Regions from separate parts of the Streptomyces sp. NPDC050418 genome, predicted to be linked through region 3. Evidence: riboswitches for the same ligand, from Rfam matches in the RefSeq annotation. Region 3 holds a riboswitch; each other region holds the start of a gene.

Region 1 (7,257 bases), on a different contig from region 3:
AGGCTTGGTGTCCATCACATGGCATGTCGAGGAAGGCGTACGGCGGAATGAGTGACCAGCAGCAGGCAACTGAGCATTCGGCGGTTCTCCCGGTCGACGACGAGGGCTACGTCATCGACACGGAGGACTGCGAGGAGCGCGAGGCGGCCTACCGCGAGCGGGGCACGTTCCGCCCGATCACGGTCGTCGGCAACCCCGTTCTGCACAAGGAGTGCAAGGACGTCACGGAGTTCGACGACGAGCTCGCGAAGCTCGTGGACGACATGTTCATGAGCCAGCGGGTCGCCGAAGGCGTGGGTCTGGCCGCGAACCAGATCGGCGTCGACAAGAAGGTCTTCGTCTACGACTGCCCCGACGACCAGGGCGTCCGTCACACGGGTGTGGTCGTGAACCCCGTGCTCACCGAACTCCCGGCCGACCGGCGGGTCCTCGACGACAACAACGAGGGCTGCCTGTCCGTCCCCACCGCGTACGTGTCGCTGGCGCGGCCCGACTACGCCGAGGTCACCGGGCAGGACGAGAAGGGCAACCCGATCAAGGTCCGCGGCACCGGCTACTTCGCGCGCTGCCTGCAGCACGAGACGGACCACCTGTACGGGTACCTGTACATCGACCGGCTGTCGAAGCGGGACCGCAAGGACGCGCTGCGGCAGATGGAGGAGGGGACGCCTCGCTACGAGGTGGTTCCCAACGCGTAGGCGTTCTCCGGGTGGGGGCGGGCGCGTGAGCCCCGCCCCCACCCGCTGCCGTCTCAGACGCCGGCCGGGCTGAAAGGCATCGGCCCCCGGAACGTCCTCCGGTACGCGTTGGGTGTCGTGCCCAGCGCGCGCAGGAACTGGTGGCGCAGCGCCGCCGCGGTGCCGAAGCCCGTACGGCCCGCGATCGTGTCCACCGTCTCGTCGCCCGACTCCAGCAACTGCTGTGCGAGCAGCAGCCGTTGGCGCAGCAGCCAGCGGTACGGCGTCGTCCCCGTCTCCTCCTTGAAGCGGCGCGCGAACGTCCGCGGCGACATCAGCGCCCGCTCCGCGAGCTGCTCGACCGTGATCTCCTCGTCGAGATGCCGCTCCATCCACGTCAGCACCCCGCCCACGGTGTCGCAGGGTGTCCGGGGCAGCGGCCGCGCCACGAACTGCGCCTGCCCGCCGTCCCGATGGGGCGGTACGACCATGCGGCGCGCTATCGCGTTGGCGACCTCCGTGCCGTGCTCGGTGCGCACGATGTGCAGACAGGCGTCGATCCCGGCGGCCGTGCCCGCCGAGGTGATCACCGGCCCCTCGTCCACGTACAGCACATCGGGCAGCACCTTGGCCCGCGGATGCCGGATCGCCAGCTCCTGCGCGTGCTTCCAGTGCACCGCGCACTCCCGCCCGTCGAGCAGGCCCGCCGCCCCGAGCACGAACACCCCCGAGCACACGGACAGGATCCGCGCGCCCCGGTCCACTCCGCGGCGCAGCGCGTCGAGGAGCTCCGGCGGATAGGCGCGGTTCACATACGCCTGCCCCGCGGGCACGGCGATCAGATCGGCCTCCTCCAGACGCTCCAGGCCGTGTTCCACGTGGACCGAGAAGCCCGCGTGCGTGGAGAGTTCGGGACCCTCGGCGGAGGCCACGGCGAAGTCGTAGACGGGCAGGCCCTCGTCGCTGCGGTCGAGGCCGAACACCTCGCAGACGACGCCGAGTTCGAAGGGATGGACCCCGTTCAGGAGCACTGCTGCAACGTTTTGAAGCATGTCTGCCAGTGTGCCGCGTGACTGGCAGGAAATCGAGGGTGCGCGGCAGTCCTGCCACTGACCGTGCGCGGCCGTGCGCGGGATCGTAAGGGCATGACGACACAGACCCTCCTCGACTGGTTCACCTTCCTCGTCCTCTTCGCCCTCGTCGCGGGCCCCGCGCTCGCCGGGCAGGCCCGCGAGCGCCGGATCGACCGGCAGCTGCGGCAGGCCGAGCGGCGCGAGCTCGCCGCCGACGCGTCCGGCGCCACCGATGCGGCGGGCGCTGCCGGTGCCACCGACGCGGCCGGCGCCACGCCGTCCGCCCGCGTCAGCTACTCGCGCGCCGCGTAAACCGCTTGAGCCGCCCCGGCACCCGGGCGGCAGAATGCGGGCATGGACTTCACGATCAGGCCCGCACTGCCCGGCGAGTACGAAGCGCTCGGCGACCTCACCGTCCACGTCTACCTCGCCGACGGCCTGCTCGACTACGGCGAGGACGACCCGTACATCCCGACCCTGCGCGACGTGGCGGGCCGCGCCGCCACCTCCGACGTCCTCGTCGCCGTCGACGGCGAACAGCTGCTCGGCGGCGTCACGTTCGCGCGGTACGGGACCCCGCAGGCGCAGATCGCCCGTCCCGGCGAGGCCGAGTTCCGCGCCCTGGCCGTGGCCCACGCGGGCCGCGGACGCGGAGCGGGCGAAGCGCTCGTACGGGCCTGCGTCGACCGGGCGCGGGCGGCGGACTGCACCGGCGTCGCGCTCTCGACCCAGCACATGATGCACAGCGCGCACCGCATCTACGAACGCCTCGGCTTCGTCCGCACCCCGGACCGTGACTGGAATCCCCTCCCGGACCGGGACGACCTGCAGCTGCTCTCGTACGTCCTCACGTTCTAGGCCGAGTCCGCGAAGTCCCGCAGGCGCCCAACTCCCGCGCCACCCCGACCGGCAGCACATCGCGGCCCCGCCGACACAACATATGGGCATGCCGTCCGGGCGCGGCACAACATGTATGCTCATGCTCGCTGTCGTCGCAGGGGAATCCGGTGTGAATCCGGGACTGTCCCGCAACGGTGTTCAGGGCCCGCACAAGGGCCTTGGCGAGTCCGAGGACCTGCCGGCAGCGCGCCCGAGCCGACCGGTCCGGGCGCCGTTGACGTCCGGGCCTCGCGGAATGGGCCGGTGGACGCCGAGGGGTGCGCCCTGCCCGCGTACACCTCGTGCACACCGCCTCGCCGCACGGCCCGGAGCCGAGCGAGGGAGTGCACCCCGTGACCATCGCGCCAGTGGATCCGGCGACCGGGCGGGCCGCCGCGGCCGCCGCCGATGAGACCGTCCAGGACCAGCCCGGTGCCGCTCTCCTGCGGACCCTCACCGATCTGACCGCGGACCTCCCCGACACCGACCCCGGCCGGGTCGCCGCCGCCGCGCTGCGCGGCCGCAGCGCCCGCGCCGACGAGGCCGAGCTGCGCGAGCTCGCCACGGAGGCGGCCGCCGGACTCATCGCCGAGGACCCCGCGTACGCGAAGCTCGCCGCCCGCCTCCTCACCCGCACGATCGCCGACGAGGCCGCCACGCAGGGCGTGCGCACCTTCACCGAGTCCGTCTCGACCGGGCACCGCGAAGGCCTGATCGCCGACCGCACCGCCGAGTTCGTGTGGGTGCACCACGCGACCCTCGACGCGCTCATCGACCCGGCCGCCGACGACCGCTTCGGCTACTTCGGCCTGCGCACGGTCTACTCCCGCTACCTCCTGCGCCACCCGATCACGCGCAAGGTCATCGAGACGCCGCAGCACTTCATGCTGCGCGTGGCCGCCGGTCTCGCCGCCGACGAGTCCACGGGCTCCGTGGACGAAGTGGCCGCCCTGTACCGGCTGATGAGCCGCCTGGACTACCTGCCGTCCTCGCCGACGCTCTTCAACTCCGGCACCCGCCACCCGCAGATGTCCTCCTGCTACCTCCTGGACTCGCCCCTCGACGAGCTCGACTCGATCTACGACCGCTACCACCAGGTCGCCCGCCTCTCCAAGCACGCCGGCGGCATCGGCCTCGCCTACTCCCGTATCCGCGCCCGCGGCTCCCTGATCCGCGGCACGAACGGGCACTCCAACGGCATCGTCCCGTTCCTGAAGACCCTCGACGCGTCGGTGGCGGCGGTCAATCAGGGCGGGCGCAGGAAGGGCGCCGCGGCCGTCTACCTGGAGACCTGGCACGCGGACATCGAGGAGTTCCTCGAACTGCGCGACAACACCGGCGAGGACGCCCGCCGCACCCACAACCTCAATCTCGCGCACTGGATCCCGGACGAGTTCATGCGCCGCGTCGAGGCGGGCGGCGACTGGTCGCTGTTCTCGCCCGCCGACGTGCCCGAGCTCGTCGACCTGTGGGGCGATGAGTTCGACGCCGCGTACCGCCGGGCCGAAGCGGACGGGAAGGCGTCGAAGACCATCCCGGCCCGCGACCTGTACGGCCGCATGATGCGCACCCTCGCGCAGACCGGCAACGGCTGGATGACCTTCAAGGACGCCGCGAACCGCACCGCCAACCAGACCGCGGAGCCCGGCCACACCGTCCACAGCTCGAACCTGTGCACCGAGATCCTGGAGGTGACGGACGACGGGGAGACGGCCGTCTGCAACCTGGGCTCGGTCAACCTCGGTTCTTTCGTACGGGGCGACTCCATCGCCTGGGAGCGCCTGGACGAAACCGTCCGCACGGCCGTCACCTTCCTCGACCGCGTCGTCGACATCAACTTCTACCCGACCGAGCAGGCGGGCCGCTCCAACGCCCGCTGGCGCCCGGTGGGTCTGGGCGCCATGGGCCTGCAGGACGTCTTCTTCAAGCTCCGCCTGCCCTTCGACTCGCCCGAGGCCCGTGCCCTGTCCACCCGTATCGCCGAACGCATCATGCTCGCGGCATACGAGGCGTCCTGCGACCTCGCCGCAAAGGACGGCCCGCTCCCGGCCTGGGACAAGACCCGCACCGCCCGCGGCGTCCTGCACCCCGACCACTACGACGCGACCCTGAACTGGCCCGAGCGCTGGACCGCCCTGCGCGCCCGCATCGCCGCCACCGGCATGCGCAACTCGCTCCTGCTCGCCATCGCGCCCACCGCCACCATCGCCTCCATCGCCGGTGTCTACGAGTGCATCGAGCCGCAGGTCTCCAACCTGTTCAAGCGCGAGACGCTCAGCGGCGAGTTCCTCCAGGTCAACGCCTACCTCGTGGACGAGCTCAAGAAGCTCGGCGTCTGGGACGCGCAGACCCGCGAGGCCCTGCGCGACTCCAACGGCTCGGTCCAGGGCCTCAACTGGATCCCGGAGGACGTGCGCGCCCTGTACCGCACGGCCTGGGAGATCCCGCAGCGCGGCCTCATCGACATGGCCGCCGCACGCACCCCGTTCCTCGACCAGTCCCAGTCCCTCAACCTGTTCCTCGAGACGCCCACCATCGGCAAGTTGAGCTCGATGTACGCGTACGCCTGGAAGCAGGGTCTGAAGACCACGTACTACCTGCGCTCGCGCCCGGCCACCCGGATCGCCCGCGCCGCCGGAGCCGCCCGTACGACGGAAGCGGCGCCCATCCCCGTCCAGCAGGCGGACCCCGACGCGATCGCCTGCTCCCTGGAAAACCCCGAGTCCTGCGAGGCCTGCCAGTAATGACGACCGAAAGCCGCCCGAAGAACCTTCTGGACCCGGGCTTCGAACTCACCCTGCGCCCCATGCGCTACCCCGACTTCTACGAGCGCTATCGGGACGCGATCAAGAACACCTGGACCGTCGAGGAGGTCGACCTCCACTCCGACGTCGCCGACCTCGCGAAGCTCTCGCCGGGGGAGCAGCACATGATCGGCCGCCTCGTCGCGTTCTTCGCGACGGGCGACTCGATCGTGGCGAACAACCTGGTCCTGACGCTCTACAAGCACATCAACTCCCCCGAGGCGCGGCTGTACCTGTCCCGCCAGCTCTTCGAGGAGGCCGTCCACGTCCAGTTCTATCTGACCCTTCTGGACACCTACCTCCCCGACCCGGAGGACCGCACGGCGGCCTTCGCGGCGGTCGAGAACATCCCCTCGATCCGCGAGAAGGCGGAGTTCTGCTTCAAGTGGATGGACTCGGTCGAGTCCATCGACCGCCTGGAGACAAAGGCCGACCGCCGCCGCTTCCTCCTCAACCTGATCTGCTTCGCTGCATGCATCGAAGGGCTCTTCTTCTACGGGGCCTTCGCGTACGTGTACTGGTTCCGGTCGCGGGGGCTGCTGCATGGGCTGGCCACCGGAACGAACTGGGTGTTCCGGGACGAGACCATGCATATGAATTTCGCGTTCGAGGTCGTGGACACGGTCCGCAAGGAGGAGCCCGAGCTCTTCGACGACGAGCTGCGGCAGCAGGTCACCGACATGCTGAAGGAAGCCGTCGAGGCGGAGCTGCAGTTCGGCCGCGACCTGTGCGGGGACGGGCTGCCCGGCATGAACACCGAGTCGATGCGCCAGTACCTGGAATGCGTCGCCGACCAGCGGCTCGAACGGCTGGGCTTCGCGCCGGTCTACGGCTCGGAGAACCCGTTCTCCTTCATGGAACTCCAGGGCGTCCAGGAGCTCACGAACTTCTTCGAGCGCCGCCCCTCCGCCTACCAGGTGGCGGTCGAGGGTTCGGTGTCGTTCGACGACGAGTTCTAGGGTCCGGTTCCAGGGCCTGACCGGCGGATCAGGCCCTGGCGCTCAACAACACCGGAACCCCTCCCGAGGGTCCGCCTCCCGCGCGTCCATCCGCTCCCGCTCGAACTCCCTGCGGGACTTGGGCTCCTGGCCGTGGGAGCGGGCGTGGGCGGCGTAGTGGTCGTACGCCGCCTCGCCCGAGAGTTCGCGCCACCAGTAGCGGACCCTCCGGAGGGCGGTCATCAGGACGTGCCGGCCGTCACCGAGGTGGCGCCGCCGTCCGGGCCGGCCGAGGCCGCCGCCAGTTCCGCCTTCTCCTCGGCCGTCGGCCACAGGCCCGCCGGGGCGACGATCTTCGACTCCACGTACTCGGCTTCCTTGATCTCGGCGGAGCCGGGGTTGCGGATCGCCTTGACGCAGACGCGGGTCGCGTCGGCCAGGACGATGACGATGAGGACCGCGAAGAGGGCCGAAAGGACGCCGTCCACCGTGGCGTTGGTGACGATGGTCTCCATCGCGTCGCGGGTCTTGGCCGTGCCGAAGGACTCGGCGCCGGAGTCGAGTGCGTCCTGGTAGGCCTTGCGCTGGGCGAAGAAGCCGACCTTGATGTCGTCCGAGAACACCTTCTGCCAGCTCGCGGTGAGGGTCACGGCGACGTCCCACAGGAGGGGAATGCCCGTCACCCAGGCCCACTTGAGGCGGCCCGACTTGATGAGCAGCGTCGTACAGACCGCCAGCGCGACCGCCGCGAGCAGCTGGTTGGCGATGCCGAAGAGCGGGAAGAGCTGGTTGATGCCGCCCAGCGGGTCATGGACGCCGACCCAGAGGAAGTAGCCCCAGCCGCCGACCACGATGGCGCTGGTCAGCCAGACACCCGGCTTCCACG
Region 2 (7,257 bases), on a different contig from region 3:
CGCATGGCGGGGCCGGGCTCAGACCGAGCCGCCGGCCACGGCCGGGAGGATCGTGACGCTGTCACCGTCGGCGAGCTTGGTGGAGATGCCGTCCAGGAAGCGGACGTCCTCGTCGTTCAGGTAGACGTTCACGAAGCGGCGCAGCTTGCCCTCGTCCACGATGCGGGCCTCGATGCCCGAGTGGCGGGAATCGAGGTCGGTGAACAGCTCGGCGAGGGTGTCGCCGGCGCCCTGGACGGCCTTCTCGCCGTCGGTGTAGGTGCGGAGGATGGTCGGGATGCGGACCTCGATGGCCATGGCTGCGGCTCCTAATGGGGTGAGGACGTGTGGGCGCGCGCGGCTGCGCACGGAATTGCGGCGGTACGCGGAGGAGTCGCCGTCTGCCGTTGCCGCGCCCGTGTGCGGGGCGGCTCCCGGGCCTGTACGGCGGCAGGGGTCAGCGTGGACAGATGGCGCTGTTCAGCCTGCACAGGTCGACGTGAAGGCGCGCCACGAGCAGCATGCCCGGCGTCTTGTCAGTCACGTCGTGTTGAACCATGCGGTCATCGTATCGATTCCCGTCCCGGATCCCGGAGTGTGATCTCACATGGTGGACGAATTCTGTTCGGCAGGCGGACGAACGGGGGCTGAAGAGGGTGCAGATGCGGCCGATACGGACCCGTCCGGGGCAGTGGTGGGCCCGTCCGGGGCAGTCGTGGACCCGCCCGGCCGCGGCACGGACCCGCCCGGCAGGTACGTGACCGTCGGCGCCCCCGTCGTCGGGTGCACGCCGACCTCGGCCCGTACGCCGTAGACCTCGGCGAGGAGCCCGGCCGTGAGCACCTCGGCGGGCGGGCCCGAGGCGACCACCGCGCCGTCGTGCAGGACGTACAGCCGGTCGCAGAAGTACGCGGCCAGGTTGAGGTCGTGCAGGGCCAGCAGATTGGTGGTGCCGAGGCCGCGGACCAGGGTGAGGATGTCGAGCTGGTAGCGGATGTCCAGGTGGTTGGTGGGTTCGTCGAGCACGAGCAGCCGCGGCTGCTGCACCAACGCCCGTGCGACCAGGGCGCGTTGGCGCTCGCCGCCGGACAGGCCGGGGAAGGGCCGCTCGGCCAGGCCGAGGACGCCGACGCGGGTCAGGGCCTCGGTGACCAGGAGTGCGTCGGCGGCCGTGTCCGGCTCCCAGAAGCGTTTGTGCGGGGAGCGGCCCATGGCGACGACCTCGCGCACGGTCAGCTCGAAGCCGCTCTGCCCGTCCTGCGGGACGGTCGCGATCCGCCGGGCGCGCTCCTTCGCGCCGGCCGGTTCGGCGCCGTCGACGAGCACCCGTCCGGCCGTCGGCCGCAGCGTGCCGTAGACGCAGCGCAGGAGGGTCGTCTTGCCGCTGCCGTTCGGACCGACCAGGCCCACGGTCTCCCCCGCGGCCGCGTGCAGACTCACCGCGTCGACGAGGGTGCGGCCCCCTGTCGCGTACGAGAGCGAGTCGATCTTCAGCATCACGCGCCCACCCCTTCGGCGGACCGGCCGCGGTGCAGCAGCCACAGGAAGAACGGCCCGCCGGTCAGGGCGGTGAGGACGCCGACCGGGATGTCCTGGGGCGCCGCCACCGTCCGGGCGGCCAGGTCCGCGACGACCAGGAACAGCGCGCCCCCGAGCGCCACGACGGGCAGCAGGCGGCGGTGGCCCGCGCCCACCACCATCCGCGCGGCGTGCGGCACCATCAGGCCGACGAAGCCGATGGCCCCGCTGTAGGCCACGGCCGCGCCGGTGAGCAGCGAGGCGAGGACGAACACGGCGGCACGGAACCGGCCCGTGTCCAGGCCGAGCACGGTCGCGCCCTCCTCCCCCGCGAGCAGCAGATCGAGCGGCCGGGCCAGCGTGACCAGGACGAGCGTGCCGGCCAGCAGGGTCACGGCGGGCAGCGCGAGCATGTCCCAGCGGGCGCTGCCGAGTCCGCCGAGGGTCCAGTACAGGACCTCCTGCACGTGGTTGGCGTCGGCGGATGTGACGAGGAGCAGGCTGGTCAGGGCGGACAGGATGTACGCGACGGCCACGCCCGCGAGCACGAGCCGGGCCCCGGTCATGGCGCCGCCGCGGCCGCGGGCGAGGACGTAGACGAGGGCCAGGGAGCCCATCGCGCCGGCGAAGGCGGCCGCGGGGATGGTGACCGTCATGGCCACGCCCGCGCCGATGCCCAGCACGATCACGGACACCGCGCCCGCCGACGCCCCCGAGGAGACGCCGAGCAGGAACGGATCGGCCAGCGGATTGCGGACGAGGGCCTGCAGGACCGTGCCGATCACGGCGAGGCCCGCGCCGATGACCGCACCGAGCAGCACCCGGGGCAGCCGGACGTCGAGCACGATGGTGCGCAGCGGGCTCGGTTCGGCGCCGCCGGTGAGGATCCGTACGACTTCGCCGGGTGCGATCCTCACCGGCCCGAGCGCCAGGCCGGCGACGGCTGCCACCGCGAGGGCGGCGGCGAGCACCGTCACCGCGAGGCCGGGGCCGAACCTCACCGGACCGGCATCCCGCTTCAACCCGCCCGCGCTCCGCGTCACTTGACCGCGTCCGGGTGAAGCTGGGCGGCCAGCTTCGCCACGGCGGCGGGGGCGCGGACGCCGAGCACCGCGTCCGAGAGCGGGAGCACGGCGAACTTCTTGTTCCTGATCGCGGGGACGTCCGCGAGCGCGGGGTCGTCGAGCAGGCGCTGCTTCTTCTGGGCGACGGTCTGCGCCCCGTAGTCGTAGATCACGATGACCTCGGGGGCGCGTTCGACGACGTTCTCCCAGGAGGCGTCGCCGAAGGACTTGTCGAGGTCGGCGAAGACGTTGCGGCCGCCGGCCCGGGTGATGATCTCGTTGCCGATGCCCCGGCCGCCCGCGGTGAACGCGGTCTTGTCGCCGCTGTCGTAGACGAACACGGTGAGGGGTTCGACGCCCTTCAACTGCCGTTCGGTGGCGGCGAGTTCCCGCTCGGACTCGCGCACCCAGTCGTCCGCGCGCCCGCGCACCCCGAAGGTGCTGCCGACCTCGCGCACCTCGCGGTAGAGGTCCTTCACCGACACGGCGGACTTCTTGCAGCCCTCGATGTTGAGCCGGGTGTCGATCCCGGACTTGGCGAGCGCGTCGCGCGAGCGGCCCTCGTTCCCGGCGAAGGCGCTCGCGTAGCCGCCGTAGACGAAGTCCGGGTTCACGGACAGGAGCTTCTCGTACGAGGGGTACTCGTCGGCGAGCACCGGGCGGGACTTGTAGTCCTTCGCGTACTCGGGCAGGACGGCGTCGTCGAGATAGGCGGTGCCCGCGATGCGGCCCTTCAGACCGAGCTCGAGCAGCACCTCGGTGACGTGCTGGTTCATCGTGACGGCGCGCTCGGGCGGCGCCGTGAAGGTGGTCTTCACGCCGCAGTTGGTCACGGTGTAGGGGAATCCGGGGGCCGTCGCCTCGGGCTTCGCGTCGCCCGCAGCCGTGGAACAGGCGGCGAGCGGGGCGAGCAGGGCGGTGGCGACGGCGGCGCGCGTGAGGGTACGGGCTGCTATGGGCCAGGACATGGCTGGGCCTCCTCCGGGGATTTCCGCGTCCCCAGTCGGTGGAAAAGGCGGCAGGTCAGTTCCTGACTCTCCGGCCGTGCTGGCCGGTCACAGTGGCGGGACCGTCCCGGATTCGCACCGGGTTCCTGGCTCCTGCAGCCCTAGGTCGAGGCTCAGTATGCCCCGACCACCTTCACCTCTTCTTCGGTGACCTCCCCCTCGACGATCCGGTACGAGCGGAACTGGAACTCTCCCGCGTCGTCCGCGTCCGCCGTGGAGACCAGGACGTAGTGCGCGCCCGGCTCGTTCGCATACGTGATGTCCGTACGGGAGGGGTACGCCTCGGTGGCCGTGTGCGAGTGGTAGACGATCACCGGCTCCTCGTCGCGGTCGTCCATCTCGCGGTAGAGCTTGAGCAGATCGCCCGAGTCGAACTCGTAGAACGTGGGCGAGCGCGCGGCGTTCAGCATCGGGATGAACCGCTCGGGACGGCCCTCGCCGACGGGTCCGGCGACGACGCCGCAGGCCTCGTCGGGGTGGTCGGCGCGGGCGTGCGCGACGATCTGGTCGTACAGGGCCTGGGTGAGGGTCAGCATGTCGCCGAGCATAAGCAGGTGGGCCAGGGAATCGAGATCCCTGGCCCACCTGGTGAGACGCGGGCGTGAGACGGGCGCCTGGCAGGGGTGCCCGTATCCCGGTGTCCCGGTCTACTTCTCCGCGTACGCGAGCTCGCGGCGCTCCGCGATCTGCGGGTTGCGGGACTTCAGGACCGACCAGCCGATGCCGAGGAGCACGGCCCAGACGGCGCCGACGTACAGGCTGATCCGGCCGTCGGGGTCGAGGCCGATCATCACGGTGACCATGAGCAGGAAGGCCACGGCGATCCAGCTGCAGACGGTGCCGCCGGGGGCCGGGAACTTCGAGGCGGGCAGCCGGCCCGCGTCGACCGCGTGGCGGTACTTGATGTGGCTGATCAGGATCATCAGCCAGGTCCAGATACCGGCCGCGGTCGCCACCGACGTGACGTACACGAAGGCCTTCTCCGGGACCACGTAGTTGAGGACCACGCCGATGCCCATGAAGGCCACCGAGATGGAGATGCCGATCGCCGGCAGGCGGCGGGAGGACAGTTCGCCCACGCGCTTGGGCGCCTCGTTGTTGGAGGCGAGGTCACGCAGCATGCGGCCGGTGGAGTACATGCCGGAGTTGCAGGAGGAAAGCGCCGCGGTGAGGACGACGAAGTTGACGATCGCGGCACCGGCCGGGATGCCGATCTTCGCGAAGGCCGCGACGAACGGGCTCAGGTCGGCGGTGAACTCGGTCCACTTGACCACGCACAGGATGACGGTGAGGGCACCCACGTAGAAGAGGGCGATCCGCCACGGCAGGGTGTTGATGGCCTTCGGCAGGGTCTTCTCGGGGTCCTTGGACTCGCCCGCGGTCACACCGACCAGCTCGACGGCGAGGAAGGCGAACATGACGCCCTGCAGGGTCATCAGGGACGAGCCGATGCCGTTCGGGAAGAAGCCGTCGTAGTCCCACAGGTTGGAGACGCTCGCGGTGTCGCCGGCGGCGGAGAAGCCGAAGGTGACGACGCCGAGGCCGATCACGATCATGCCGATCAGCGCGGTGACCTTGATCATCGAGAACCAGAACTCGAGCTCGCCGAAGAGCTTCACGGAGATGAGGTTCAGGCCGAAGAGCAGGACGAGGAAGACCAGCGCGGTCGTCCATTGCGGAATGTCCGGGAACCAGTAATGGATGTAGATCGCGGCGGCGGTCAGTTCCGCCATGCCCGTGACGATCCACATGAGCCAGTACGTCCAGCCGGTCACGTATCCGAAGAACGGGCCGAGGAATTCCCGTGCGTACTCCGCGAAGGAGCCTGACACCGGGCGGTACAGGAGCAGCTCGCCGAGCGCCCGCATGATGAAGAAGATGATCACGCCCGCGAGGGCGTACATGAGGATGAGGCTGGGGCCGGCCTTCTCGATGTTGGCCCCGGCCTTGAGGAAGAGGCCCACACCGATGGCGCCGCCGATGGCGATCATCTGGACCTGGCGGGCACCGAGGCCCCGCTCGTACCCCTCGTCGGACTCCGCGGCCTCACTGCCGTCGTTGTTCGAATCGACCTGCACTGAGGTCATGGTGGTGCGCCTTTCTCCATGCCGAGCCGTGCCGTACGCGCTTCGTACGTGCCCGGATCGGGTCCCGATCCCCCCGGATGTGGATGGAGCCATTGCCTACCGGCGGTCCGCCGGCGGGGCGCCCCCGCTCGGGCCATGGGTGGCGGCCCGGCAGGTGGTTGGGAACTTTTATCACGCGGACAACAGGGTCAAAACGTTCTCAATGTGGCGGACGGCATAGGGAAAAGGGGACATACGTCGTCTCGGCGGCGAATGACGGCGGCCAGTTTTTGAGTGTTCTTTATGCGGAATTGAGGGTCCTCTGAGCGAACAGCCCACAGCGGCGAGAAGACGTCGGGGGAACGGGAACGGGCCCGCCCCCACCGGTGAGGGTGGGGGCGGGCCCGCCGCTGTGGTTGCCGGAAGGCTCAGACCTTGACGGTCTCGCGCTCCTCGGTCTCCTCCGGCTCCGGCTCACCGTTGTCGCGGCGCTCGGCGTACGCGAGGAACTTGGCCAGCTCCCGCTTGACCACCGGGAAGAGCAGGTACAGGCCGATGATGTTGAACACCGCGAGGATGAACAGGACCGCGTCGGCCAGGCTGAACAGCGCCGTCAGCGTGAGCAGCGAACCGCCCGCGGCACACACCGTGTACAGGACGCGGAACAGCGTGAGGCTGGGCTTCGAGCGGCCGAAGAGGTGGGACCAGGCCTTCTCGCCGTAGTAGCCGTAGGTCAGCGCGGTCGAGAGCGCGAACAGGATGACCGCGACGGTCAGGACGTACGGGAACCAGGGCAGGACGGTCGCGAAGGCGTCGGAGGTGATGACCACTCCGCCGGGGGCGTCCGGGTCGGTCCGCGCGGCCGTCAGCGACGGCGGGCTGACGACCACGACCGTCAGAGCGGTCATGGTGCAGATGACCACGGTGTCGATGAACGGCTCGAGCAGCGCGACCAGGCCCTCGCTCGCGGGGTGCTTGGTCTTGACCGCGGAGTGGGCGATCGGGGCGGTGCCGAGGCCGGCCTCGTTGGAGAACGCGGCCCGCTGGAAGCCGGCGATCAGGGCGCCGATGAGACCACCGGCGAAGGCCTCCGGGTTGAAGGCGTACGACAGGATGTCGGTGATGGCGCCCGGCACGGCACCGGCATTGACGGCGAGGACCGTCAGGCAGCCGAGGATGTAGATGATCGCCATCGTCGGCACCAGCTTGGAGGTGACGTTCGCGATCGACTTCATGCCGCCGATGAGGACGACACCGATGAGCAGGGCCACGACGACGCCGAAGACCATGGCGCCGGCCGAGGAGTCGATGAAGCCGTTGTCGCCGCCGGTGGTGTTGGCGAGCTGGCTGTAGGCCTGGTTGACCTGGAGCAGGTTGCCGCCGAAGAGACCGAAGAACAGCACGAAGACCGCGGCGCAGACGCCGAGCACCTTGCCGAGCTTGTGACCGGCGGAGCCGGTGCCGAAGCGGTCGGCGAGACCGGCGGGCAGGTACTGCATGGGGCCGCCGGAGACCGTGCCGTCGGCGTGCACCTTGCGGTACTTCACACCGAGGGTGACCTCGACGAACTTCGTGGCCATGCCGAGCAGACCGCAGACGGCCATCCAGAAGGCCGCGCCCGCG
Region 3 (7,257 bases):
CAGCTCGGCGTCCGGCACGGACTCCCCGCCGAGCAGCACCGTCGCCACCCCGGACGCGCGCAGCGCCGCGAGCCCGTCCTCCCAGGCCCGCTTGCCGCCGAGCAGCCGCACCACGGCGATGTCGACGCCGTCGAGCAGCCCGGGCAACTCCTCGGTGACATCCACCCGCATCGGATTGCCTATGCGGTACGGCGCGTCGGACGCCCGCGCCGCGAGGAGATCCGTATCGGCGGTGGACAGAAGAAGAACGGTCATGAAGGTGCCCCCGGAGCGATGAAAGGAAGACCGGATGGCGCACCGGTCTCGATCAGCCTGAGCAGCGCGGAGGTGTCCGCGTGCTCCTCGATGAGGTCGCCGAGCCGGTCCAGCTGCTCCTCGCGCAGAGCACCGAAGCTCGTGTCGTCGGCGGGCACAAAACGCCGGCCCGCGTCCGCCGCGACAGCACGCAGGAACGCACGGCGGAACGCGTCGCTCTCCAGCGACCCGTGCCAATGCGTGCCCCACACACCGCCGACCCGGCAGCCGTCCAGGAACGGCTCACCGCCGAGCACTTCGGCGACCCCGTGATGAATCTCGTAACCTTCGACGTTTTCGCCCAGTGCCCTGCCCACTGGACGCGTCAGCGTCTTCTCGCGCCGGAAGCGGACGCGGACGGGCAGCAAGCCCAGCCCGTCCACCGCTCCCTCGCGGGACTCGATCTCGTCCTCGATGTGCTCGCCCAGGATCTGGAATCCGCCACAGATCCCCAGAATCGGGCGTCCCTCGGCTGCCCTGCGCCTCAGCGCCGACTCGAATCCCCGCCGTCTCAACCATGCCAACGCCGCGACGGTCCCGCGAGTTCCCGGGATCACGACGAGATCCGCGTCGACCAACTCCTCGGGCCGGTCCACGAATCGGACCACCACGCCCGGCTCTGCCGCGAGCGCGTCCACATCGGTGAAGTTCGACATCAGCGGGATCGCGCACACCGCGACCCGCAGCACCTCGTCACCGACCGGCGGCGCGACCTCCGACTCGCGCACCGCGCCGCGCAGCGAGACCCGGAGCCCGTCCTCCTCGTCGATCCCGAGCCCGTGCGCGAACGGCAGCACCCCGTAAGTGGCGCGCCCGGTGAGCCCCTTGAGCATGTCCAGGCCCGGTTCGAGCAACGAGACATCCCCGCGGAACTTGTTCACCAGATACCCGGCGACCAGCTCCTGGTCCTCCTTGCTCAGCAGCGCCGTCGTACCGAAGAAGGACGCGAAGACCCCGCCGCGGTCGATGTCGCCGACCACGACCACCGGGAAGCGTGCGGCCCGTGCGATCCCCATGTTCACGATGTCGGTGCGGCGCAGGTTGATCTCCGCGGGACTCCCGGCCCCCTCGCAGATCACCGCGTCGTACGAACTCCGCAGCTGCTCCAGGCAGTCCACGACCGTCCCGAGCAGCGCCTCCTGCCGCCCGCCGTGGTAGCCGCGGGCGCTCATCTCGCCGACCGGCTTCCCCATCAGGACGACCTGACTCGACCGGTCACTGCCGGGCTTGAGCAGCACCGGGTTCATCAGCGCAGTGGGCTCCACCCGTGCGGCCTGCGCCTGCATCGCCTGCGCCCGGCCGATCTCCGCGCCCTCGCGCGTCACAAAGGAGTTGAGGGACATGTTCTGCGCCTTGAACGGCGCGACCGACACCCCCTGCCGCACCAGCCAGCGGCAGATCCCCGCGGTGACCACGCTCTTCCCGGCATCCGACGTGGTCCCGGCGACCAGCAGTCCACCGCTCATGCCATCCCTCTTCCTGTACGCATCCGCCGCAGTCCGCCACGCGACACACGGCCCACGACCGCACCACCCGCCGCGGCCACCGCGAACGCCAGCCAGTTCACCCGCCGCGCGAGCCGCACGGCCCGTTCGACATCCGCCACGTGGACGGCGCGCCCGGCGTCGTTCAGGACAGGGCGGTGCTCCACTCGACCCCCGTACGAGAGAACACCCCCCAGCCGTACGCCGAGCGCGCCCGCGAAAGAGGCCTCCACCGGGCCTGCGTTGGGGCTGGGATGCTTCCCCGCGTCCTGCCGCCACGCGCGCACCGCACCCCGCGGGTCACCGCCCGCGAGCACGGCGAGGCACGCGGTGAGCCGGGCACCCGGCCACCCCGCGACGTCGTCGAGCCGGGCCGAAGCCCAGCCGTAGTTCAGGTATCGGGGTGACTTGTGGCCGACCATCGCGTCCAGCGTGTTCACCGCACGGAACCCGACGAGACCGGGCACCCCCGCCACCGCACCCCACACCAGCGCACCCACCACCGCGTCCGAGGTGTTCTCGGCGACCGACTCCACGACGGCGCGCGCGATGCCCGCCTCGTCGAGCGCCTGCGGATCACGGCCGCACAGATGCGGCAGCCGCTCGCGCGCGCCCGCGAGATCGCCCGCGTCCAGCGCCGAGGCGATGAGCCACGCTTCGCGCGCGAGCGAAGTGCCGCCCACCACCGACCAGGTGGCGACGGCCGTCAGCGCGACGGAGGCGGCGGGGGAGCGGCGTACGGCGCCGGCCGCGAGCGTTCCCAGGGCCACCGCGCCGCCCGCGCAGAAAGCGGTGTGCAGGACGCCGGCGGCCTTGTGGTCGCGCCACAGGACACGCTCGACGGCGCTCGCGGCGCGCCCGAACGCGGCGACCGGATGCCCACGGCGAGGATCGCCGAACACCAGGTCACCGAGGAGGCCGGCCGCGGCGCCGTACGCGAAAGTGCGATCGGCACTCACCGGTCAGCCGGCCGTCACGCCTCGGAGAACGCGCATGCGGGAGGTACTCGGCGTACATCCCGCAGCAAGGGAGGGCGGGGGAACCGGCGGAGCAGAGCAGCCGCGCATCGCGATACGTCCTCACTCAGGGTGTCCACGCCCTGGTCAGAAGGAGACGGCGGCGAGAGTTCCTGACTCCCGGGGATCAACTCCCCGGTCACAGTGGCGGGACCGCGCCGGATTCGCACCGGCTTCCTCTGCTGCTGCCGTATTGGCTCCGGCAGTCCACCACGCACCGAGAACACCCGTCAACTCGGCGTTGACCTGCGACGGAAGAGTGTGCGCAGACACACACCGGCGTACGCCGAAGCGCCCGTCGTCCGACCCGGAACGGGGGTCGGACGACGGGCGCTTCGGTACTGCTTCAGCCGCTGTTCGCGACCTCGGCCGACGATCAGGCCGACGACCTCAGCTGACGATCAGGAAGATCCCGAACGACACCGCCGCCACGCACAGCGCGAAGCAGGCGTACGCGCCGGTGCGGGCCAGCGCGGCGGAACCGCCCTGTGCGGCGGCCTCCTCCTGCTTGGAGAGGCCGAGGATGCCCAGGGTGAACAGGCCCACGAGAAGGACCGTGGCCAGGAGGCTGACGCCGAAGACGGAGCCCAGAGCTGCCCAGTCGATGTTCATGCTGCTGATTCCTTACGTGTCGGACGCGCCGCGTCAGGCGGTCGCACCGGCCGGCTGCGTGGAGTCGGCAGCAGGGGCGGGGGCCGGGATGGTGGTCTTGACGGCGCTCGCGGCCGGTGCCTCGGCCGCCTCGGCGGCTTCCGCGGCAGCGGTCGGCGGCGGGGTCACCGCGGCGATGGCGGTGGTCACGACGCCGGGACCGTCGACAGCCGGCTCGCCGGCGGCCGGGGTGTCGACCTCGTTCACGTTGTTGTGGTCGACGACCTGGCGGCGCGAGATCAGCCAGATCGCCGCGCAGGAGGCCACGAGGAAGACCGCGACGACCGCGACACCCCAGTCGCCCTGACGGGCCACGAACTCGGCGCCCGCGGCGACCAGACCGGCGGCCGGCAGGGTCAGACCCCAGGCCACGAACATCCGGGTCGCGGTGGACCAGCGCACGACGCCGCCCTTGCGGCCGAGACCCGCACCCATCACGGCACCCGAGCAGGAGTGCGTGGTGGAGAGCGAGAAGCCCAGGTTCGACGAGGCCAGGATGACCGCGGCGGCCGAGGTCTGGGCGGCGAAGCCCTGCTGCGGCTGCAGGTCGGTGAGGCCCTTGCCCATGGTGCGGATGATGCGCCAGCCGCCCAGGTAGGTGCCGAGCGCGATGGCCAGACCGGCGGAGACGATGACCCAGACCGGCGGGTTGGAGCCGGGCGCGAGCGCGCCGCCGGCGACCAGGGCCAGGGTGATGATGCCCATCGTCTTCTGGGCGTCGTTGGTGCCGTGGGCCAGCGAGACCAGACCGGCGGAGGCGATCTGGCCGGCGCGGTAGCCCTTCGCCGACGTCTTCTCACCGACGTTCTTGCCGAGCTTGTACGTCAGGCGGGTCGCGAGCATCGCGGCGAGGCCGGCCACGAGGGGCGCGGCGATCGCGGGGATGAGGACCTTGGTGACGACGACATCGCCGTTGACCCCGCCGAAGCCGATCGAGGCGACGGTGGCACCGATCAGACCGCCCATGAGGGCGTGCGACGAACTGGACGGGAGGCCGACCAGCCAGGTCAGCAGGTTCCACAGGATGGCGCCGACGAGCGCCGCGAGGATCACTTCGGGTTGGATCCCGTCCTCACTGACCAGGCCGCTGGAGATCGTCTTGGCGACCTCGACCGAGAGGAAGGCTCCGACAAGATTCAGGACGGCGGACATGGCGACCGCCGCCTTGGGCTTCATTGCGCCGGTCGAGATGGTCGTCGCCATCGCGTTGGCGGTGTCGTGGAAACCGTTCGTGAAATCGAACACGAGAGCTACGGCGATCACAATCGCGAGCAGCAGCGTGAAGTGTTCCATTTACCCAGGCAATCGTTCGATGTCAGTGGCTCGATGAACGTAGGCAACCTGGGTGAACGGAAGGTGAACTGAGACGGGCGGCTGGGTGTCCGAAGGCGGGGTCGGCGCCCAGCCTTGATTTCCAAGTAAAAGGCGCCAACCCGTGCGAAATGGGGCCTATCGACCTCGGGCGAACTTCTTCAGCTGCCCGCTCGAGCCGTTGAAGAGATTCTGATCACCCGGCAGACGACCGCTGTTGTCGTACTGCCAGAAGGTCGGATACGACCATCCCGCGGGCAGCGGTCCCGGCGAGGAACTGTAGCGCGCGAGCCACAGCGCGTGATTGCGGCCGAACCCCGAGTAATTGCCCGTGCACATCTTCCACCAGTTCGTATTGGTGTAGATCACGGGCCGCCGACCGGTCTGGCGCACCATCTCGTTGCTGAACGCACGGATCCAGCCGACCATCTTCTTCTTGCTCAGGCCGTAGCACTTCTTCTTGCTGTACGGGTTGTACTCGATGTCGAGCGCGGGCGGCAGCGTCCACCCGTCGGCACGCCAGCCCCCGCCGTTGCGCGCGAAGTAGCGGGCCTGGGTGGTGCCGGAGGACTTGTTCGGCAGCGCGAAGTGGTAGGCGCCGCGGATCAGCCCGGCGCTGCGCGAACCCTTGTACTGCTGGTTGTAGTACGGGTTCTTGTACGTGTGCGACTCGGTCGCCTTCACGTAGACGAACTTCGCACCCTTGGACTTGGCCTTCTTCCAGTTGACGTTCTTCTGGTGCGAGGAGACGTCGTGCCCTCTGGGCTTGGAGGCCGCCGCGGCCGGCGACTCGACGAGCGCCGTTCCCCCCAGTGCGAGTGTCGCCGCGGACGCGGCCAGCATGCGGATACGGCGACTGCGACGGCGTGCCGCTTTGTCACGAGCCATATTTCCCCCCGGATGGCGACGTGCATGACAAATCCCCCCGAGGGTAGCGAGGGATCCCCCGATGCCCCCCGATGCCCATCGATCTTCGGCCAATCCGGAGAGAGTGGTACGTATGCGCTTTTGCGCCCTTACGGAGCCCTGGGCTCCGGGCTACAGTGCCCCGGCTTCGGCCCCGTACCGCCGCGGGCCCTGGCAGGATCGGGCCCATGGTGCGCGACGAGGGTGAGGCCGGCGGCAGCAGCTGGCAGGACAAGGCGGCCGCCCGCTGGCAGGGCAGGGCCGAGGCGCGCGAGCAGGAGCAGGCCGTCGCCGACGCCTGGCACCTGCTCACGGTCACCGCCCGCAGGACCGCCGCGGAGGGTCTGGTCGTCGGCACCTCGGGCAACGTGTCGGTACGGGTCGGGGACCTGGTCCTCGTCACGCCCAGCGGTGTCCCGTACGAACGGCTGCGGGCCGAGGACGCGCTCGCCGTGGACCTCGACGGCAGGACCGTGCTCGGCGAGCTCACCCCGACCAGCGAACTGCCGCTCCACCTGGCGCTCTACCGCGCGACCGACGCGCAGGCCGTGGTGCACACCCATGCGGTGCACGCGACGGCCGTCTCCGCGCTCGTCGACGAACTGCCGCCCGTCCACTACATGACCGCGGCCCTCGGCGGAGTGGTCCGCGTGGCCCCGTACGCCCTCTACGGATCGGCCGAATTGGCCGAGAACATGCTGGCGGCTCTTCGCAATCGCACTGGTTGTCTACTCCAGAACCACGGCACGGTCACATACGGAGCCACCCTCGAGCAGGCCTACGACCGCACGGCCCAACTCGAATGGATGTGTCAGCTGTGGCTGACCGCGAGCTCCGTGCCGGGTCGTACGCCGCGCCTGCTTTCCGACGGCGAATTGCGCGAAGTGGGGGAGAAGCTTCAGGGCTACGGGCAGCGGGAGCGGCCCGACACCACCGACTGACCCTCCCGTACGGACCTCCTGACCCGCCCGTACGGACCGCCTGACCGCTCCCGCCCACTGGCCGCCCGCCCGTGACGCACCGACACTGGACCCGTGCGCCCCGCTACCGCGACGGCAGCAGCCGTCACCGCCCTGATCGGCGCCGGCGCGGCCGTGCTCGCGGCCGGCCGGCACGCCAGTGATGCCGCCCTGAAGGTCTCGCCGGGCCGGCCTCTCGCCGGTGAGCCCGCGCTCACCGTGCATGCCACGTCCACCCGCCAGGTCGCCCTGACCCGCGCCATCGCCTCGCGGCGGCCCGGCGTCTACGGGCTGACCGGCCATGACTGCCATGCCGTGGTCGGTCCGCTCGTCGAGGACGCCCTGCACCCGGCCGACACCGTCGTGCGCCGCCTCGACCGCATCACGCACGGCACCCTCGACGTCGGTACGAAGGTCTGGCTCACGCCGCAGGTCCACCTCGGCAACCCGCGGACCGCGCTCGGCCTCGACCACGCCGACGTCGACATCCCCGGGGAGCTCGGCGGACTGCCCGCCTGGTTCGTGCCCGCCGAGCGCGACACGTGGGTGATCACCGTGCACGGGCTCGGCGCCACCCGCGAACACCCCATGGTCGTCATGGACTTCCTGCACGGCATGCGCATCCCGGTGCTCGAC
Region 4 (7,257 bases), on a different contig from region 3:
GTAGCGAAAGCGATACTCTGTAACCTCTGCTACGAGAGGCAACGGGAGGCAGAGGCATGGCATCGGCACCACGGACCCGCACTCCGCGGGAGCGGTATCGCGACCGGACGCGCGCGGAGATCAAGGAGATCGCCGTGCGGCAGCTGGCCGACGGAGGCGTGGAGAGCGTGGCGCTGCTGCGCATCGCGAAAGAGCTCGGCATGTCAGGACCGGCGCTCTACCGCTACTTCGCGGGCCGCGACGACCTCCTCGCCGAACTCGTCATGGACGCCTACGACTCGATCGCGTCGGAAGTCCAGGCAGTCGACACCTCGGCCGGCGATCGAGCGGCGCTGCACGCGCTGGCGACGGCGTTCCGCGCGTGGGCGGTGGCGCAGCCGCACCTCTATCTGCTCCTTCAGGGCACGCCGGTGCCGGGCTTCACCGCACCGGCCGAGACGGTGGACCGCGCCCGAGCGGTCCTCGGCCCGTTCCTGCCGGTCTTCGCCGAAGGACGCCCGGTCCGCTCCGTGAACCCACTCCTGACCGAGCTCCGCGCGTGGCTGCGCAAGGACACCGCGGTGGCGGCATGGGTGGAGGAGTGGACCGGCCTCTCCGCCGCGAAGCCCGCCGCGGCCGTTGCGCTGACCGGCGCCATCACGGCCTGGCCGCAACTCCACGGCACCGTCGGCCTGGAGGCCGCCGGTCAGTTCACCGGGATGGGGCACGCGCCGGCAACGCTGCTCGCCGTGCAGGTGGACATGCTGGCCGACACGTTCCAACTGGCGTGAGGGAGCTCATCTCCCTCGCCGATGACGAGGGGAACAGCGTCACCGTCAGCGTTCTGGGGCGCAGCCCTGTATGGAACGCGGGGCTCGACGCCGAGATCGTCGTCAGGACACCGTTCGTGTCCGGTCGTATCGGCTTGGTGCTGTCGGCCTCGAAACTGGCAGGTTGGGCCGCCGCGCTGCACGGTCTCGACACCGGCGAAGACGTGGTGTGGATGGAGTGGGACCGAGGGCCGACCCTCTCCATCCAGCTCACCGGTGAGCGTGACTGCCCCGAGGTGGTCGTGGAGGACGAGTCGGGGTCCATGGTCACCGTGCGGGTTCCGATAGTCCCCCCGGACGACTGGATCGCCGACCATCGGCAACGCCTGCGCGAGGTCTCGGATCACTGGGTTCCCATGCTGTCAGCCTAGGGAGACATGCCCCTCACATGCTGCTCGGTTCAAGACCGGATCGGATCCGGGCCGGCGTCTCCTGGCGCGCTGACAGCCAATACTTCGGCTGCCAATACGTCGACTGCCACTACGTCGACCGCGCGCCTCAACCGTCGGCAGGCGCGCGGGGCATCGGAGGGTGCGAGCGTGATCTCGGCGGTGGCGCGGGCGGATCCGTGGGTTCGGTAGGTCATTTCCAGTACCGGAACGGAACGCAGCGTGGAGACGATTCGGGCCAGGATCTCGGGGGAGTGGCGGAGGGTCACTGCGAGGCGCGCAGTGTCGTACGGAGATGGGGTTGCTCCGGTCGGCGCAGCGGTGCCGTCGCCGCTGCCCGCCGTCAGGGTGGGAACGTTGAGCGTCATGGCGTGTGCTTCCTCGCTGGAATCTGGGGCCGGATCCGGCCGTCTGCATGGGGGCGAAAGCAAAAAGACCCCTCGCGGAATGCGAGAGGTCTGCGTGTGGGCGGTGAGTACCCGGGAGGGGTGGCCTCCGGGTCAACTCGATGCCGACACGCCGCAGCTGATAATGAGCTGACGCAGCATGGTCCGGATGCTGGCACGTATCTCGGTCCGCGACAACGTCGTCTCATGGGGCGGACAGGGGCGGCCTCCGTGCTCAAGGTGACCGAGGATCATGGCTCCCTGCTTCCGTGCCGCATGTCACGGTCCGGAATGTGAACGGCCGTGTCCGCGCTCGGGCGGATGCCTCTAGGCTGGCCGGGCAGCTGGTTCGCCCCGTCCGCCAGGCGGGATGCGTCGTAAGAGGGAACCCGGTGGGAATCCGGGACTGCCCCGCAGCGGTGAGTGGGAACGACCGCCGTCATACGCACTGGATCCGACGTACCGGATCCGGGAAGCGACGGCCAGTAGGTGTCCTGTGTACGCAGTCGGTACGCAGGGCGTGTCCGCGAGTCCGAAGACCTGCCCGTTGCCCGCGTACGAGACGTCTCGTACGCGGATATCCCGGTGACCTCGTGGGCGGGTCGGCGTACATATCAGGCGGACGGACCGTGCCATCCCGCGCACGCTCGCACCGCCCGGTCACGTACCCCTTCGCGCTCCCGTCCCGTCTCCGGGATCTCAGGGATTCATCTCGCGAAGGAGATCTCCGTGACCACGAAGTCCGCAGCCGCGGCAGCACGGGCCACCGTGTACGGCTACCCACGCCAGGGCCGCAACCGCGAACTAAAGAAGGCCGTTGAGGGGTACTGGAAGGGCACGGTCACCGCCGATGACCTCCGGCAGACCGCACGGGACCTGCGCCGCACCAACTGGCAGCAGCTGTCCGATGCCGGCCTCCATGAGGTGCCGACCGGCGACTTCTCGTACTACGACCACGTTCTGGACACCACCGTCATGGTGGGTGCTGTTCCCGATCGCCACCGCGACGCCGTCGCCGCCGACGCATTGGACGGCTACTTCGCGATGGCGCGCGGCACGCAGGACGTCGCCCCGCTGGAGATGACGAAGTGGTTCGACACCAACTACCACTACCTCGTACCCGAGTTGGGTCCCGACACCGTTTTCGCCTCGGATGCGACGAAGCAGGTCACCGAACTGCGTGAGGCCGTATCGCTCGGTCTGAGCGGGCGTCCGGTCCTGGTCGGTCCGGTCACGTACCTGCTGCTCGCGAAGCCCGCACCGGGCGTGGCGGCCGGCTTCGAGCCGCTGACGCTCCTCGACCGTCTGCTGCCGGTGTACGCGGAGGTCCTCGCGGATCTGCGTGCGGCGGGCGCCGAGTGGGTGCAGCTCGACGAGCCCGCCCTGGTCCAGGACCGCACGCCGGCCGAGCTGAACGCCGCCGCGCGCGCCTACCGCGAACTCGGCACCCTCACCGACCGGCCCAAGCTCCTTGTCGCCTCCTACTTCGACCGTCTCGGCGAGGCGCTGCCAGTTCTCGCGAAGGCCCCCGTCGACGGTCTCGCGCTCGACTTCACGGACGCGGCCGCCGCCAACCTCGACGCGCTCGCCGCCGTGGGCGGACTGCCCGGCAAGCGCCTGATCGCGGGTGTCGTCAACGGACGCAACATCTGGATCAACGACCTGGAGACGTCACTCGCCACGCTCGGCACGCTGCTCGGGCTCGCCGGACAGGTGGACGTGGCCGCCTCCTGCTCGCTGCTGCACGTACCGCTGGACGCAACCGCCGAGCGTGACATCGAGCCGCAGATCCTGCGCTGGCTCGCCTTCGCCCGCCAGAAGACCGCGGAAGTCGTCACCTTGGCCAAGGGCCTGACGCAGGGCACGGGCGCCATCGCGGCGGAACTGGCCGCGAACCGCGCCGACCTGGCCTCCCGTGCCACCTCGCCGATCACCCGGGATCCGGCGGTACGCGCACGCGCCGCCGCCGTCACGGACGCCGACGGCCGACGCGCCTCGGCCTACGAGCAGCGCGCCACGGCCCAGCGCGCCCATCTCGGTCTGCCGCTGCTGCCGACCACGACCATCGGCTCGTTCCCGCAAACCGCCGACCTGCGCACCGCCCGTGCCGACCTGCGCGCCGGACGCCTCGACGCCGTCGGCTACGAGGAGCGCATCAAGGCCGAGATCCAGGAGGTCATCTCCTTCCAGGAGAAGGCCGGGCTCGACGTTCTCGTGCACGGCGAGCCCGAACGCAACGACATGGTGCAGTACTTCGCCGAACAGCTCACCGGCTACCTCGCCACGCAACACGGCTGGGTGCAGTCGTACGGCACCCGCTACGTGCGCCCGCCGGTCCTGGCCGGCGACATCGCGCGGCCCGAGCCGATGACGGTGCGCTGGACCTCGTACGCCCAGTCACTCACCGACCGCCCGGTCAAGGGAATGCTGACCGGCCCGGTCACCATGCTCGCCTGGTCCTTCGTCCGCGACGACCAGCCCCTCGCGGACACGGCACGCCAGGTTGCTCTTGCCCTGCGCGACGAAGTGTGCGATCTGGAAGCCGCCGGCACATCGGTCATCCAGGTCGACGAGCCGGCGCTGCGCGAAACACTGCCACTGCGTGGCGCCGACCACCCTGCCTACCTCGCCTGGTCCACCGAGGCATTCCGCCTCACCACCGGCGCCGTACAGGACGCCACCCAGATCCACACCCACATGTGCTACGCCGAGTTCGGCGACATCGTCCAGGCCATCGACGACCTCGACGCCGACGTCATCAGCCTGGAAGCGGCCCGCTCCCACATGCAGATCGCCCGCGAACTCGCCACCCACGGCTACCCGCGCGAGGCGGGCCCCGGGGTGTACGACATCCACTCACCGCGCGTACCCGGAACGGACGACACAGCCGCACTGCTGCGCAAGGGCCTGGAAGCACTCCCGCCCCAGCGGCTGTGGGTCAACCCCGACTGCGGCCTGAAGACGAGGGGCTGGCCGGAGACCAGGGCATCGCTGGAGAACCTGGTGGCCGCTGCGCGCATCGTTCGAGCTGAACTCACGTAGCCCGACTGCGAGTCAAGAGGCGGGAGAGGCGACATGCTTGCCTCTCCCGCCCTCTGCGGCAGGCGAGGGCCCACCCTGATCCCGGCGCCATCACTTCGCCTGCTGACCGTTGCGCCGGCGGCGGCTACCGTGCGGGGATGGCGGAGCATCCGGGGCTCGGTGTGATGGTGGCGCGCTTGCTCGAGCGTCGAGGGTTGGGTGCCGAAAGTCTGGCGCACGGTGCTGGGCTTGAGGTGGATGAGGTTCGTGCGGTCCTCGCAGGTGGCGGCCCGAGGGAGGAGTTTCTCCGGTGCGTTGGACCCGAACTCGGTGTCCGGGCCGTGGACTTGTACATCCTCGCGGGGCTGGAGGTCCCGGACGAGATGGCACCGATCGACGCATCGGCCGCGCCGTATGTGCGGCATACGGTGACGGACGCGGTGCGACTGCCCGAGGCGGAGCGTGCCGAACTTCTCGGCCTGGTCCGTGCGCTGCCACAGGAGGAGCGGCGCTCCCGCTTCGCACCGAAAGGGCTCGCGCCGCCGACCGGCGGCCCGGGAGCGCAGATCATCCGCATGCTCCAGTACCGGAATCTGAACTGGCTGGGCATAGCAATGACCCTGGGGCTGGTGACACCCACATATCTCTCGGCCGCTACATACGGTCTGATCGGTTCCGAGCGCAAGGAGCTGACACCGCGCCTGGTGACGGACTTCGCGGCCTTGCTGGGGATCGATGTCCGCGATCTGGCCACGCTGACCGGCATCTCCCTGCCGGACACGCCACCGCCTCCCTCTCCGAGAGCGGAGTACGCCGCCGTGCTGCTCTGGGAGATACGACGCCTGTCCTCAGCCCAAGCACAGCACGTCTCCGAAGTCGCGCACGCCATGAAGGGGAACGGCTGATCAGGCTTCACGCCGCGGACCCGTCCAACTCGTGGACGGGTCTGCACGCCGTGGTTCCACGGGACAGGATGCGGTCGGCTGCTGCCACCGACCGGCCCCTTTCTCCAGGAGCAGAGCGTGACCTTCGTCGATGTCCCCGGCTCGAAGTCCATCACCGCGCGGGCCCTGTTCCTCGCGGCCGCGGCCGAGGGCACCACCGTGCTGCGCCGGCCGCTCGTCTCCGACGACACCGAGGGATTCGCGGCCGGGCTCACCGAGCTCGGCCACCGCGTGGAGCGCGACGGGGAGAACTGGCGGGTCGAGGGCAGCCCGGCCGGGCCACCCGCCGACTCGGCACATGTGTACTGCCGGGACGGCGCCACCACGGCCCGGTTCCTGCCCGTGCTCGCCGCGGCCGGCCACGGGAGCTTCCACTTCGACGCCTCCGAGCAGATGCGCCGCCGCCCGCTCGGTCCGCTCACCGGCGCGCTGCGCGCCCTGGGCGTGGAGCTGCACCACGAAGGCGCCGAAGGCCACCACCCACTGCGCGTCGAGGCGCGCGGGGTCGGGGGAGGCGACCTGCTCCTGGATGCCGGCGAGTCGTCCCAATACCTGACGGCACTGCTCCTGCTCGGCCCGCTGACGGCGAACGGGCTGCGCATCACCGTCACGCGCCTCGTCTCGGCGCCGTACGTCGAGATCACCCTCGCCATGATGCGGGCCTTCGGCGTGCACGTGGGACGCGAACAGGCCACGGACGGCGTGGTGTTCACCGTGCCGCCGGGCGGCTACACGGCGACGGAATGGGCCGTCGAACCCGACGCCTCCACGGCGAGCTACTTCTTCGCCGCGGCCGCCCTGACCGGGCGCGAGGTCACCGTCCCCGGACTCGGCAAAGGGGCTCTGCAGGGCGACCTGCGCTTCACCGAGGTCCTGGCGCGCATGGGCGCCCATGTCGAGGTCGGCGAGGACGCGACCACGGTGCGCGGCAGCGGCCGCCTGTCCGGTGTCACCGTCAACATGCGCGACATCTCCGACACCATGCCCACGCTGGCGGCGCTCGCACCGTTCGCGTCAGGCCCGGTCCGTATCGAGGACGTGTACAACACCCGCGTCAAGGAGTGCGACCGACTGGAGGCGTGCGCACAGAACCTGCAACGCCTCGGCATCGAAGCACGCACCGGCGAGGACTGGCTCGAAATCCACCCCGGCACGCCTCACCCCGCCGAGATCACCACCCACGGCGACCACCGCATCGTGATGTCCTTCGCCGTCACGGCCCTGCGCACGCCGGGAATCTCCTTCGACGACCCCGGCTGCGTCCGCAAGACCTTCCCCGGCTTCCACGAGGCGTTCTCGGCGCTGGGGCGGCGGTGGGAGACTCCCGGCGCCTGAGCGGATGGGCCCACTTGCCGCGGAACCCGCGTCAAGACGCCGTGGTCGCGTGGACCAGGCCGGTCTCCGCGGTGCCCAGCCTCTGCGCATCCCTCTCAGGACGGCAGAAGCAGGCCACCAACGCGCCTGCCGTGGCCAGCAGCCCCGCCGTGAACAGCCAGCCGTTCTCATAGCCGGCCGGGACGGTGGCCGCGCCGTCGACCAAGGTGCCGAGGATCACCGGTGCCAGGATGCCGCCGAGCGCGTACACAAAGGTGAGGACACCGAGGACCACACCGCGTTGAGAGGCGGGCGTGATCTGTGCGCACGCCGTCGTCGCGATGGTCAGCATCACCAGGCCGAGCGCCATCGGGCCCAGCATCATGAGGACCTT

Evidence for each region. Region 3 has a riboswitch for cobalamin ahead of ACIBI4_RS15590 (cobalamin biosynthesis protein). Riboswitches for the same ligand answer to the same signal wherever they lie in the genome.
Region 1: another riboswitch for cobalamin. It lies ahead of ACIBI4_RS23595 (ribonucleoside-diphosphate reductase subunit alpha); the one in region 3 lies ahead of ACIBI4_RS15590 (cobalamin biosynthesis protein).
Region 2: another riboswitch for cobalamin. It lies ahead of ACIBI4_RS20835 (ABC transporter substrate-binding protein); the one in region 3 lies ahead of ACIBI4_RS15590 (cobalamin biosynthesis protein).
Region 4: another riboswitch for cobalamin. It lies ahead of metE (5-methyltetrahydropteroyltriglutamate--homocysteine S-methyltransferase); the one in region 3 lies ahead of ACIBI4_RS15590 (cobalamin biosynthesis protein).

What each region holds. Positions count from the first base shown of each region.
Region 1 covers NZ_JBITIG010000009.1:294,137-301,393, forward strand. The annotation lists gene def (peptide deformylase) at 48-698, shown strand; gene ACIBI4_RS23580 (helix-turn-helix domain-containing protein) at 752-1,729, opposite strand; gene ACIBI4_RS23585 (hypothetical protein) at 1,823-2,062, shown strand; gene ACIBI4_RS23590 (GNAT family N-acetyltransferase) at 2,105-2,608, shown strand; cobalamin riboswitch at 2,717-2,848, shown strand; gene ACIBI4_RS23595 (ribonucleoside-diphosphate reductase subunit alpha) at 2,983-5,373, shown strand; gene ACIBI4_RS23600 (ribonucleotide-diphosphate reductase subunit beta) at 5,373-6,392, shown strand; gene ACIBI4_RS23605 (CstA-like transporter-associated (seleno)protein) at 6,435-6,614, opposite strand; gene ACIBI4_RS23610 (carbon starvation CstA family protein) at 6,614-7,257, opposite strand, start outside.
Region 2 covers NZ_JBITIG010000008.1:149,122-156,378, reverse strand. The annotation lists gene ACIBI4_RS20860 (PLP-dependent cysteine synthase family protein) at 1-5, opposite strand, end outside; gene ACIBI4_RS20855 (MoaD/ThiS family protein) at 19-297, opposite strand; gene ACIBI4_RS20850 (putative leader peptide) at 437-538, opposite strand; gene ACIBI4_RS20845 (ABC transporter ATP-binding protein) at 583-1,476, opposite strand; gene ACIBI4_RS20840 (FecCD family ABC transporter permease) at 1,476-2,498, opposite strand; gene ACIBI4_RS20835 (ABC transporter substrate-binding protein) at 2,537-3,529, opposite strand; cobalamin riboswitch at 3,565-3,718, opposite strand; gene ACIBI4_RS20830 (Mov34/MPN/PAD-1 family protein) at 3,682-4,104, opposite strand; gene ACIBI4_RS20825 (amino acid permease) at 4,216-5,655, opposite strand; gene ACIBI4_RS20820 (alanine/glycine:cation symporter family protein) at 6,063-7,257, opposite strand, start outside.
Region 3 covers NZ_JBITIG010000006.1:61,696-68,952, reverse strand. The annotation lists gene cobN (cobaltochelatase subunit CobN) at 1-255, opposite strand, end outside; gene ACIBI4_RS15595 (cobyric acid synthase) at 252-1,760, opposite strand; gene ACIBI4_RS15590 (cobalamin biosynthesis protein) at 1,757-2,737, opposite strand; cobalamin riboswitch at 2,881-3,022, opposite strand; gene ACIBI4_RS15585 (hypothetical protein) at 3,185-3,406, opposite strand; gene ACIBI4_RS15580 (anion permease) at 3,440-4,738, opposite strand; gene ACIBI4_RS15575 (lysozyme) at 4,895-5,644, opposite strand; gene ACIBI4_RS15570 (class II aldolase/adducin family protein) at 5,851-6,603, shown strand; gene ACIBI4_RS15565 (alpha/beta hydrolase) at 6,697-7,257, shown strand, end outside.
Region 4 covers NZ_JBITIG010000002.1:150,927-158,183, reverse strand. The annotation lists gene ACIBI4_RS04920 (TetR/AcrR family transcriptional regulator) at 57-770, shown strand; gene ACIBI4_RS04915 (DUF5959 family protein) at 767-1,180, shown strand; gene ACIBI4_RS04910 (hypothetical protein) at 1,210-1,566, opposite strand; cobalamin riboswitch at 1,913-2,147, shown strand; gene metE (5-methyltetrahydropteroyltriglutamate--homocysteine S-methyltransferase) at 2,314-4,626, shown strand; gene ACIBI4_RS04900 (hypothetical protein) at 4,764-5,510, shown strand; gene aroA (3-phosphoshikimate 1-carboxyvinyltransferase) at 5,628-6,884, shown strand; gene ACIBI4_RS04890 (MFS transporter) at 6,916-7,257, opposite strand, start outside.